4 regions of the Enterobacter sp. PL_is379 genome follow, and region 3 is predicted to be linked to each of the others. Evidence: predicted binding sites of a transcription regulator. Region 3 holds the regulator's gene; each other region holds the start of a gene.
The links. The regulator LexA, encoded in region 3, represses DNA repair genes until DNA is damaged. The targets are predictions, from matches to a motif close to TNCTGTATGTACATACAGNA.
Positions count from the first base shown of each region.

Region 1: a site for LexA is predicted at 1,193-1,212, ahead of AC0TOY_RS11680 (metal-dependent hydrolase). Genes of this name have one in related genera too.
Region 2: a site for LexA is predicted at 1,344-1,363, ahead of umuD (translesion error-prone DNA polymerase V autoproteolytic subunit). Genes of this name have one in related genera too.
Region 4: a site for LexA is predicted at 1,271-1,290, ahead of sulA (SOS-induced cell division inhibitor SulA). Genes of this name have one in related genera too.

Region 1 covers NZ_JBVPGT010000028.1:177,729-180,844, forward strand. The annotation lists gene AC0TOY_RS11670 (YniB family protein) at 1-305, opposite strand, end outside; gene hxpB (hexitol phosphatase HxpB) at 454-1,125, shown strand; gene AC0TOY_RS11680 (metal-dependent hydrolase) at 1,227-1,817, shown strand; gene AC0TOY_RS11685 (L-cystine transporter) at 1,945-3,116, shown strand, end outside.
Region 2 covers NZ_JBVPGT010000016.1:65,336-68,451, reverse strand. The annotation lists gene AC0TOY_RS01105 (Y-family DNA polymerase) at 1-892, opposite strand, end outside; gene umuD (translesion error-prone DNA polymerase V autoproteolytic subunit) at 892-1,281, opposite strand; gene AC0TOY_RS01095 (plasmid segregation protein ParM) at 1,628-2,584, shown strand; gene AC0TOY_RS01090 (plasmid partitioning/stability family protein) at 2,590-2,985, shown strand; gene AC0TOY_RS01085 (hypothetical protein) at 2,978-3,116, shown strand, end outside.
Region 3 covers NZ_JBVPGT010000019.1:67,028-70,143, forward strand. The annotation lists gene AC0TOY_RS02300 (CsbD family protein) at 1-132, opposite strand, end outside; gene dinF (MATE family efflux transporter DinF) at 254-1,591, opposite strand; gene lexA (transcriptional repressor LexA) at 1,655-2,263, opposite strand; gene AC0TOY_RS02315 (diacylglycerol kinase) at 2,372-2,740, opposite strand; gene plsB (glycerol-3-phosphate 1-O-acyltransferase PlsB) at 2,895-3,116, shown strand, end outside.
Region 4 covers NZ_JBVPGT010000033.1:447,165-450,280, reverse strand. The annotation lists gene yccS (YccS family putative transporter) at 1-510, shown strand, start outside; gene AC0TOY_RS23405 (TfoX/Sxy family DNA transformation protein) at 467-1,093, opposite strand; gene sulA (SOS-induced cell division inhibitor SulA) at 1,311-1,820, shown strand; gene ompA (porin OmpA) at 2,175-3,116, shown strand, end outside.

The sequences.
Region 1 (3,116 bases), on a different contig from region 3:
TGCAGTGCCAGCGCGACAAAGATCAGGGCATATATCACCCAGAAGCTGATATTCAGCTGTTGATGAAAATCCGGGGTGGGTGAGTTAAACCAGAAAACATTCAAAAATGGCGTATTAAAACGCATCATCTCAATCATGACATGAGCGAAATCAAGCATTACCGCATTGATACCCGGCTGTTTTTCGCTGTGATCGTACATAAATTTGAGTACAGAAATCAGCGTAGAAATGACGGCAGGAATAAAAATCACCCAGCCAGCAATACGTTTTAAGACCGCAATGCGTCCAGCTTGTTGATACGTCATCAGTTCCTCTTCATAAAGACGCGTTATTTGTGCCTAAGTCTACCTGCTGGCCATCAATTTCGCCCGCTCTTTAAAAGCAATATGCTAAATTGCAGATTGTGCTTAGCACGTATCGTCTGTCGAACACCCTGGATAAGGAGACGTTGTGATGTCGACACCGCGCCAAATTCTTGCCGCAATTTTTGACATGGATGGATTACTGATCGATTCCGAACCGCTGTGGGATCGCGCCGAACTGGATGTGATGGCCAGTCTGGGCGTCGATATCAGCCGCCGTAATGAACTACCCGATACGCTGGGCCTGCGCATCGATATGGTGGTTGACCTGTGGTTTGCCCAACAGCCGTGGGTGGGTCCCGATCGCAATGAGGTGACCGCACGCATTATCAGCCGCGCCATTTCTCTGGTGGAAGAGAGCCGGCCGCTGCTGCCCGGCGTACGTGAGGCTGTCGCGCTGTGTAAAGCCCAGGGGCTGAAGGTTGGCCTGGCTTCCGCTTCACCGCTGCATATGCTGGAAAAAGTGCTCACGATGTTTGAACTGCGCGACAGTTTTGACGCGCTGGCGTCCGCTGAAAAATTGCCTTACAGCAAGCCGCACCCGCAGGTCTATCTGGACTGTGCCGCTAAGCTCGGCCTGGATCCCCTCAGCTGCGTTGCGCTGGAAGATTCCGTTAACGGCATGGTGGCCTCTAAAGCCGCGCGGATGCGCTCCATTGTGGTGCCTGCGGAAGAAGGCCGCCACGATCCCCGGTTTGCGCTTGCCGATGTGAAGCTACATTCACTGGCAGAACTGACGGCGCGCCATCTGCAGGGCGGTTAACGCCCTCCTCCGGTTTGTGACAAACAGTTACACCGTCACCTCTTCCGCCTACTGTATAAAAACCCTATACTGTATGAATTGACAGTTTTGTGGGTTTTATCATGACGGCGGAAGGCCACCTGCTTTTTTCTATTGCGTGCGCAGTATTTGCCAAAAACGCTGAACTTACCCCCGTGCTGGCACAGGGGGACTGGTGGCATATTGTCCCTTCCGCCGTATTGACCTGTCTGCTGCCCGACATCGACCACCCTAAATCCTTCCTCGGACAGCGTCTGAAATGGGTGTCGAAACCCATCGCCCGCGCGTTCGGCCACCGGGGGTTTACGCACAGCCTGCTGGCCGTGTTTGGCCTGCTGACGCTGTTCTATTTAAAAGTGCCTGAAAGCTGGATAGTCCCCGCCGATGCCATCCAGGGGATGGTGCTGGGCTATTTAAGCCATATTCTGGCCGATATGCTGACGCCTGCGGGCGTGCCGCTGCTATGGCCCTGCCGCTGGCGTTTCCGTTTTCCCATCCTCGCACCGCAGAAAGGTAACCAGCTTGAGCGGGTATTGTGCATGGCGCTGTTTGCTTACGCCGTCTGGATGCCGCAAACCTTGCCCGAAAACAGTGCAGTTCGCTGGTCATCCCAGATGATTAATTCGCTGCAATTTCAGTTTAATCGCTTTATTCATCACCAGATTGAACAGTAAACCGACAAAATTATCCCATTTGTCATAACCCATTCCATTTGGATATAAGCGCTACATCACACTTCTGCTAACCTTCCGCCAACAGGATCGGTAAAAACCGACCCAATAATAAATCAGGAGAACGGGGATGAATTTTCCACTCATCGCGAACGTCGTTGTGTTCGTTATATTGCTATTACTTCTCGCGCAGGCGCGCCACAAACAGTGGAGCCTGGCGAAAAAGGTGCTGGTTGGTCTGGCCATGGGTGTCGTATTTGGTCTGGCATTACAGGCAATTTATGGCTCCGATAATCCAGTTCTGAAAGATTCCATTCAGTGGTTCAATATTGTCGGTAACGGCTATGTCCAGCTGCTGCAGATGATCGTTATGCCGCTGGTGTTCGCCTCTATTCTGAGCGCCGTGGCCCGCCTGCATAACGCCACTCAGCTAGGAAAAATCAGTTTCCTGACCATTGGTACGCTGCTGTTCACCACGCTGATTGCCGCGCTGGTGGGTGTGCTGGTCACCAACCTGTTTGGCCTGACCGCAGAAGGTCTGGTTCAGGGTACCGCTGAAACGGCACGTCTTACCGCAATTCAGACCAACTATGTGGGTAAAGTAGCTGACCTGACCGTGCCGCAGATGGTGCTCTCCTTCATTCCGAAGAACCCGTTTGCTGACCTGACCGGTGCGAGCCCAACCTCGATCATCAGCGTGGTTATTTTCGCCGCGTTCCTGGGCGTCGCGGCGCTGAAGCTGCTGAAAGACGACGCGCCAAAAGGCGAACGCGTGCTGACAGCGATTGACACCCTGCAAAGCTGGGTGATGAAGCTGGTTCGTCTGGTTATGCAGCTCACCCCTTACGGCGTCCTGGCGCTGATGACCAAAGTGGTTGCCGGCTCTAACCTGCAGGACATCATTAAGCTGGGCAGCTTCGTTGTCGCCTCTTATCTGGGCCTGGGCATTATGTTCGTGGTGCACGGCATCCTGCTGGGCGTGAACGGCGTCAGCCCGCTGAAATACTTCCGTAAAGTCTGGCCGGTACTGACCTTTGCCTTCACCAGCCGTTCCAGCGCCGCGTCTATTCCGCTGAACGTTGAAGCGCAAACCCGTCGTCTGGGCGTGCCTGAATCCATCGCCAGCTTCTCTGCCTCCTTTGGTGCCACCATTGGTCAGAACGGCTGTGCGGGTCTGTACCCGGCGATGCTGGCCGTGATGGTCGCGCCGACGGTGGGTATCAACCCGCTGGATCCGGTATGGATCGCCACGCTGGTCGGGATTGTTACCGTAAGCTCCGCAGGCGTTGCGGGTGTTGGCGG
Region 2 (3,116 bases), on a different contig from region 3:
CAAAAGGGGACGTTTTAATGAAAACGGAAATATGCCGGCAATACTGCCGCTCTTTACGCAGTTTTTCTGAGGCCCGCTCTGCGTACTGACAGACAGCCTGCCGCAGCGAATCGTATTCAGTGACCTTCTCGCCGAAGCTACGGCTGCAGACGATCTGCTGTTTCACTGGCGGGGCTTCTTCAAGCGACATGCAGCTTTCCCCGTTCAGTTCGCGCATTGTTCGCTCGAGAACGACGGAGAAATTTTTGCGGATAAAGGCCGGGTTCGTCAGGGCCAGATCGAGCGCGGTTTTGATGCCCAGAACATTGAGCTTGCGTGCAATACGGTTTCCCACGCCCCAGATCTCTTCGACCGGCTGCAGTGAAAGCAGCTTCCGCGTTCGCTGTGGATTCCCCCGGGTCAGGGCGAGCACACCACGAAACTGTTTCCACTCCTTTGAGGCCCACTGGGCTGATTTTGCGAGTGTTTTCGTCGGTCCGGCGCCCACGCCAATGGTAAGACGGGTACAGTCATACACGTGCCGGCGCAGCTGCCGGCCGAAGTCCTCCAGGTCCATGCAATGCTCCACACCGGTCAGATCGAGGAACATCTCGTCAATCGAATACTGTTCCACCCTGGGGGCCAGCTCCTCCAGGCAGTTCATCACGCGCGCCGACATCGATGCATAAAGTTCATAGTTGCTTGAGAACGCGTATATTTTTTCCGGGTATCTCTCGTTTTTCATCTGAAACCACGGCGTGCCCATTTTGATCCAGGGCTTTGCCTCGGCACTTCTTGCGATTACGCAGCCATCGTTATTACTGAGCACCACAACCGGCTTTCCTTTCAAATCCGGGCGGAAAACACGTTCACAGCTGGCATAAAAGCTGTTCACATCGGCCAGGGCAAACATCAGTACATCTCCCTGGGACGGTGAATGATGTGCGTGACGACGCCAAAGATATCCAGATCGTCCGGGTCGGGATAAATTGGCGACCAGGCCGCGTTCATGGGCTGCAGCGTCAGTCGTGGCGTCAGCAGCAACCGTTTAACCGTAAATTCTCCCTGCACGCTGGCCACCACAATATCGCCATGCCGGGGCTTCTCGGCACTGTCCACAACCAGCAGATCGCCATTGTACAGGCTGCCGTCGGCCATGCTGTCTCCACTTGCGCGAAGGTAGTAAGTCGCGCTTGGATGCCGTATGCAGTAATCATGGAGATCCAGATCGGACTCGACATAGTCAGCTGCAGGTGAAGGGAAACCACATGAGGCCAGATCGGCGAATAACGGCAGCTGCATTTTATCTGGTGAGTCTGCCGGTGCGATAAAGCTGATATTGACCATTTTATACCCCTCCTTATTACTGTTTATATATACAGTATTATTTTTATGAACCCAGTTTTAAGCAAGCTATTCCCGGTCCCTTTATTTCAACCGGCTGATTTTTAGGCACAAATAGCTGGCGTATGAATAGCTTCAATCCCTATCTCCTTCTCTTTTAGTTCTCAAATAGTTCTCAATTATTTCTCATTCAGGGTTGTTATTGTGTCCGAGATTTGTATAATTCTCATATTGTTCTCAAATAGTTCTCTAGGTTGTTTTTGTTTGTGCTCGTTTCAATCCAAACTATTCCAAGGTGAAAGGTATGAAAATTTTCATTGATGACGGCTCTACCAATATCAAACTGCAGTGGAACGAAGCCGGACAGGTCAGGCAGTCAATCAGCCCTAACAGCTTCAAACGTGAATGGGCGGTGGCGTTCGGTTCTCAGCAGGCGTTCAACTATCAACTGAACGGGGAGCAGTATTCTTTCGACCCGATCAGCCCAGAAGCGGTTGTGACGACTAACGTTGCGTGGCAATACAGCGATGTGAACGTTGTTGCTGTTCATCATGCGCTTCTCAACAGCGGCATTGAGCCGTGTGAAGTGGATATCGTTGTCACACTGCCGCTGGCGGAGTATTACGACAAGAACAATCAGCCCAACGAAGCAAACATTCAACGTAAGAAAACAAACCTGCTGCGGCCGGTCGAACTCAATGGCGGGAAAACCTTCTCCGTTCGTCATGTTGACGTGATGCCAGAATCCATCCCGGCTGGTTTCGAAGTCGTTAAAAACCTCAATGAGCTTGATTCACTGCTGATCGTTGACCTGGGCGGAACGACGCTCGATATTTCTCAGGTGATGGGGAAAATGCGCGGAATATCGCGTATTTACGGTGATTCCACGCTGGGCGTCTCTCTGATGACCGGTGCCGTAAGAGACGCACTTTCGCTGGCTCGCACGAAGGGAAGCAGCTATCTGGCCGACGATATCATCATTCACCGTAATGATGCGGCCTACCTGGCGTCACGCATTAACGATACCTCACGCATCGATCTTGTTTGTGAAGCAATGACATCGGCTCACAGCCGGCTTGTTAACAGGGTTATTGAAGCTGTCAGTCGCTTTGAGGGATACTCGCATGTAATGGTCATTGGCGGTGGCGCCGAACTCATTGCAGAGGCAGTAAAAAAACACTGTGCAGTCAGGGAAGAACGTTTCTACAAAACCAGTACGTCTCAGTTCGACCTCGTTAACGGTATGTACCTTATTGGATAAAAACCATGGATACGCGACGCAAAATTACGTTTTACCTGAATCCTGAAACTAACGAAGCGGACCGCTTTGTCTGCCAGAAAACGGACGAAACGCCTCAGGGGGACAGGGGGCGTTTATGGCGCGCCGCGCTGCTTACCGGCTTTGCATTTGGCAAGCAGGATGAACGGCTGCCGTTCCTCTTCAGCGAGCTGCTTAACCGCGATACGTCATTTGATGACCTGCTGCAGCTGCTTAAAGCCGTTTACCCACGCGAAACCGAGGCTCTGCTGCAGGGCAGGGCGCGAGAGGCAGTAATCGCGGCCCCTCAGTCTCAAGAGCAGATGAGCGATTCGGTATCGCCTGATGACGAAACCCGAAATAATGCCCGGAGCATGTTCGGCGGGACGGGAAACAATGTCTGATCTGCGGGAACACGGAAAGCTTGTCCGCCAGTTCCTCAAAGCGGCTCGTGAGCTCGAATCCCTGAATGTGGTCGATGGCCTGGAAAACATGACCCTGGGTCAGCTGCGTGAGGAGCTTACGCGTCGTTCTT
Region 3 (3,116 bases):
CTGAATTTTACCGACAAGCTGATCGCGTTTACCTTCAATGACGGTCATATCGTCATCCGTCAGCTTACCCCACTTTTCTTTCGCTTTACCTTTGAACTGCTTCCAGTTGCCGCCGATTTCGTCTTTATTCATCATCGTGTCCTCTTAAGTTAAGCGTCGGGTCGTAACGTCCGTTACGTTCTTTTCTGCTGGACGTGATAATTATTGTAGTTAAGGATTCGGCAGTTGGTTTCATATTCGGAATCTTTAACCGTCACGATATATCGTGACGTGAAGAGAACCAGGTATTGTTTTGCCAGTGGCGGTGCCAGATAAACGCCAGCGACAACCCTCGCAGCGAGAGGAAAACGGCCAGGGCCAGCCACAAACCGTGATTACCCAGCCAGGGGAGCGTCAGCAGCGTCAGACCAAACCCTGCAGCCGCGACAGCCATGCTGTTGCGCATTTCCGCTCCGCGCGTCGCACCAATAAACATGCCGTCCAGCAGATAACACCAGACGCCAACCACCGGTAAGACGACTTGCCAGATGAGATAGTGGCTCGCCAGCTCGCGCAGCGCAGGAAGAGACGTAAGCAATGCAACGATCTGCTCACCAAAGCAGGCGTAAACCAGGCCAAACGCCAGCGCCACCAGTCCCGACTGACGGCAGGCTGCCCGCCAGACGTCCCGAAGCTGCCCGCTTTCGCGCGCACCGTACGCCTGCCCGGAATGCGCTTCTACCGCATAGGCAAAACCGTCCAGCGCGTAGGCGGTAAAGGTCAGTAGCGTCATCAATACCGCGTTGACCGCAACGATTTCTGGCCCCAGTCGAGCCCCGAAGACCGTCAGCGCTCCGAAGCAGAGCTGAAGCAGCAGCGAGCGCAGCATGATGTCTCGGTTAAGCGCCAGCAGCTTACGGATATTGCCGCGCCATGCGGTTTTGAGCAGCGCCAGGGAGATGCCGCGCATCGCCAGCACGCGCCAGACCATCCACAGGCCAATGATAAAGGTTCCGTACTCGGCAATCGCCGTCGCCAGCGCCGCGCCCTGCACGTTCATATGCAGACCCATGACCAGCCAGACATCCAAAACGATATTGAGCAGGTTACCCACCACCAGCAAAATCACGGGTGCACGGGCGTACTGCACGCCCAATAGCCACCCCAGCAGAACCAGGTTAGCCAGTGACGCGGGCGCGCTGAGCCAGCGGATTTCAAGGAAACGTCGCGCCTGCTCTAATACCGCCTCGCTGCCGCCAACAACATGGAGCGCAAGGTCGATCAGGGGCGCACGCAATAAAACGATTAACGCACCCGCGCCAAGCGCGAGGATCAGCGGCTGGACCAGCGCGCGCGCCAGACGCAGCGGATCTTTCGCGCCATACGCCTGTGCGGTAAGGCCGGTGGTGCTCATGCGCAAAAAGAGCAGCAGCATAAACAGGAAGCTGGTTGCCGTCGCACCAATCGCCACGCCGCCAAGATAAACAGGCGAATCAAGATGGCCAATAACGGCAGTATCGACCAGACCCAGCAGGGGTACGGTAATATTGGAGAAAATCATCGGCAGAGCAAGACGCCACAATGCCTTATCGGATGCCGTCAGCAGTGACATGAAAAATACCGGGTGTGGAGAATGAAGCAGGCTACAGCGGCACCATAGCCTGTCAGGAAGAGGTTACAGCCATTCGCCGTTGCGAATGACCCCAACCGCCAGTCCTTCGATAGAGAAGTTGTGTTCGCGCAGATCGACCACAATCGGGGAGAACTCGTTGTTTTCAGGCAGTAGCTGAACGGTGTTCCCCTGTTTTTTCAGACGCTTGACGGTCACTTCGTCGTCAATGCGCGCGACCACCACCTGGCCGTTACGCACATCCTGCGTTTTGTGCACCGCAAGCAGATCGCCGTCAAGAATACCGATGTCTTTCATCGACATACCGCTGACGCGCAGCAGGAAATCAGCGCTCGGTTTGAACATGGCTGGATCGACCTGGTAATGGCCTTCAATATGCTGCTGTGCCAGTAAAGGCTCACCGGCAGCAACACGCCCCACCAGCGGAATGCCCGTCTCTTCTTCCACCAGCAGGCGGATACCACGTGACGCGCCCGAAACAATCTCAATCACGCCCTTACGCGCCAGCGCTTTCAGGTGTTCTTCGGCAGCATTCGGAGAACGGAAGCCCAGACGCTGCGCGATTTCCGCACGCGTGGGTGGCATACCCGTCTGGCCGATATGATCCCGGATGAGATCAAACACCTCTTGCTGCCTGGTCGTTAACGCTTTCATTCCGCCCCCTGGGTGTATATACAGTTATGCTGTGAGTATATACAGTCAAAGGCGATTTTGGAACCAAAAACTGCACAAAAAACCAGGGACTTAATTATTCCTCGAGGCTCATCGGAAATGTGACCAAAGCAGCGTGACCCAGGTGATAGCGGCAGTGATAATCGCCAGCAACACGGCAGCAGAGCCCATGTCTTTTGCACGGCCAGAAAGTTCATGGAAATCTGAACCAATGCGATCAACCACGGCCTCAATAGCGCTATTAAGAATTTCCACTATCATCACCAGAAGCACGGAACCGATAAGAAGTACGCGGGTAATAGCATCAACATCAAGGTAACAGGCGACGATCACCGCGATGATAGCGGCGACGCCCTCCTGGCGAAAGGCGGCTTCGTTGATCCACGCGGCACGGAAACCTTTCCATGAATAGCCGGCGGCTTTGATGATACGTGTTAACCCAGTGGTATTATTGGCCATTAAAAGAACCTTTTATGAAAAAAAGCGTCAGTAACAGGAACTGTAGCGCGTTTCGCTACAGCCTGAAGTATGACGGGTAACAACAGAAATTTTGCGCGCTTTCTGTTATCCTTGCGCCGCAATTGCATTATTAACCAGAGGCTTTACATCGTTTATGTCCGGCTGGCCACGAATTTACTACAAATTACTTAATTTACCATTAAGCATCCTGGTAAAAAGCAAGTCTATCCCAGCAGAACCCGCGCTGGAATTGGGGCTCGATACGTCACGTCCTATTATGTACGTTTTGCCTTATAACTCGAAGGCAGACTTACTGACGCTTCGCGCCCAGTGTCTGGCGCATGACTTACCTGACCCGCTTGAACCGCTGGAAGTT
Region 4 (3,116 bases), on a different contig from region 3:
CGATACCTTGACGCTATCCTGGAGCAGTACCACCAGGGGCGCGATAACCGCCTGGCTTACCGGATAGCACGTCGTGATGCGCACAACAGTGATGCAGAACTGGCCTCCGTTGTCTCTAACATGTCAACGGAGCCTCGCGCCACGGCGGAAATTCGTGAGACTGCGTTCCGCCTGCTCTGCCTGAACCATACGTTTACCAGCTATATTTCGACGCTGGGTGCCCACCGTGAGAAGCTCACCAACCCGGGTATTCTCAACCTGCTCGATGACGCCGTCTGTTATGTCGATGACGCGCTTCATCACCGCCCAGCCGATGAGCCACGCGTGCAACAGGCGCTGAATGAACTGGCGCAACGCATTGCGCATCTTGACCCGGGAAACGACAGCAAAGCGCCGCTGGTTCTTCAGCAGATAGGCCTGCTTATCGCTCTGCTGCCTGAAATTTGCCGGCTGCAACAGCAAATCGCTACCTGGAGGAGTGATTCTCCTGTGGCTCAGGCAGCGCATTAAACCACTCCGTCAGCTCCCGGCGAATGCCTGCCGGGAGTGCCGCCTCATGCAGCCCTTCAATAGCCCCTTCGAGCGCGAAGAGGACTTTAATACTGAGCGCTTTATTTTTCGCCCGCATCTTCAGCCAGCTGGCTCTGGCGCCCAGCGCCCGGAGTGTTTCTTCATTGGTAATACCGGCTTCAAAAAGCAAGACTTCAAGCTGAAAGGTCAGGTTTGGCAGATCCTTGAGTCGGTTTCGTTGATGGCGCTGATAGCGCTCTTTTCTTGCCGCACTGAGCGCAAACGAGGAGAGCTGAAGCAACCGCTCCCTGTCCTGCCATAATCCGTCATCCACACGATAATAGTTGAGCAGCACCGGGCGGCCTCGCTTCATCAATGTCAAAAATGAGGAGGCATTCTTTACACAGTATTTCGCACTCTCCTCACAAGCCCGAAGATAAAGCTCGCCATCAGACACCATGGCAAAAACCGCATCATCCACCGCCAGGGTGTAGCCGCCAAACAGCGCGCGATGATGAATCTCGCCCAACGGGGAGAGGTATTCCTGGGATTTATAAATCCGTTCATAAGATATCTTTTTCATGATATTTCCCTTCAAAATCATAAAATAACAACGAAATTTCTTACTAGCGGATCCGTTAGCAGGAAAATAGGCAACTTATCGCCGTTGAGCAAGATGATTTTTCCAGGGGCATCAAGATTGAATGAATTTTGCGAGTCGCTTTCCGAAAATGAGGTTGATCTTTATGCATACAGGGGTTACTGTATATCCATACAGTAACTACAGGGCTGGAATGAATATGCACACTTCAGGCTATGCAAATCGCGCAATCTCTCTCTCTTCTGCCGCAGGCAATGTCGCGCAGAATTCCGTCGAGCGTGTTTCCACAGGGCTTATCAGTGAAGTGGTTTATCGTGAAGACCAGCCCCTGTTGACGCAACTTCTGTTGTTGCCGTTATTACAACAGCTTGGTCAGCAATCGCGCTGGCAGCTTTGGCTCACGCCTCAGCAAAAACTGAGCCGTGAGTGGGTTCAGTCCGCTGGCCTTCCGCTGACCAAGGTCATGCAGATTAATCAGCTCTCACCGTGCGATACCGTTGAGTCGATGATCCGCGCGTTACGCACCGGAAATTACAGCGTGGTAATTGGATGGTTACCCGAAGAATTGACGGAAGAGGAACATTTCCGTCTGACTGAAGCCGCTGAAGAAGGGAGTGCGATCGGGTTCATTATGCGTCCGGTTCGATCGGATTCTTACCGCAGAGGACAACTTTCTGGGCTAAAAATTCACTCAAATTTGTATCATTGAGTGAAATTAAGATTTTTCCTGGAATTTTTTTCGACCACAAGATGGCATTAAAGTTCCCGGTCTGAAAATTGCGGCAAGGCTTGTCTGGTGCGGTTCTCCTTCATTTTATTGCACAAAATTCGTTCTAAAAATGTTAAATAATCGGTATACGGAACTTTTTTTTTCATATGCCTGACAGACTTCACACTTGTAAGTTTTCAGCTACGTTGTAGACTTTACATCGCCAGGGGTGCTCGGCCTAAGCCGAAGATATCGGTAGATTTATATTTGACCACGCCCCCCGGTGAAGGATTTAACCGTGATTCTCTCTTGAGACTTTCATGGCGAATTTTGGATGATAACGAGGCGCAAAAAATGAAAAAGACAGCTATCGCGATTGCAGTGGCACTGGCTGGCTTCGCTACCGTAGCGCAGGCCGCTCCGAAAGATAATACCTGGTATGCAGGTGGTAAACTGGGCTGGTCTCAGTTCCACGACACCGGCTGGTACAACAAAGACCTGAACAACGATGGCCCGACTCACGAGAGCCAGCTTGGTGCAGGTGCGTTCGGTGGCTATCAGGTTAACCCGTATGTTGGTTTTGAAATGGGTTACGACTGGTTAGGTCGTATGCCATACAAAGGCGACACCGTAAACGGCGCTTTCAAAGCACAGGGCGTTCAGCTGACCGCTAAACTGGGTTACCCAGTAACTGACGATCTGGACGTGTACACCCGTCTGGGCGGCATGGTATGGCGCGCTGACTCCAGCAACAACCAGGTTGGTAGCGACCATGACACCGGTGTTTCCCCAGTATTCGCTGGTGGCGTTGAGTGGGCTATGACCCGTGACATCGCTACCCGTCTGGAATACCAGTGGGTTAACAACATCGGCGACGGCAACACCGTTGGTGTTCGTCCAGACAACGGCATGCTGAGCGTAGGTGTTTCCTACCGTTTCGGCCAGCAGGAAGAAGCAGCACCAGTTGTTGCTCCAGCGCCGGCTCCAGCTCCAGAAGTACAGACCAAGCACTTCACTCTGAAGTCTGACGTTCTGTTCAACTTCAACAAAGCAACTCTGAAACCAGAAGGTCAGCAGGCACTGGATCAGCTGTACTCTCAGCTGAGCAACTTGGATCCTAAAGACGGTTCTGTAGTGGTTCTGGGCTTCACCGACCGTATCGGTTCTGACGCTTACAACCAGAAACTGTCTGAGAAACGTGCTCAGTCTGTTGTTGATTACCTGATCTCTAAAGGTATCCCAGCTAACAAGATCTCCCCACGTGGTATGGGCGAATCTAACCCAGTTACTGGCAAC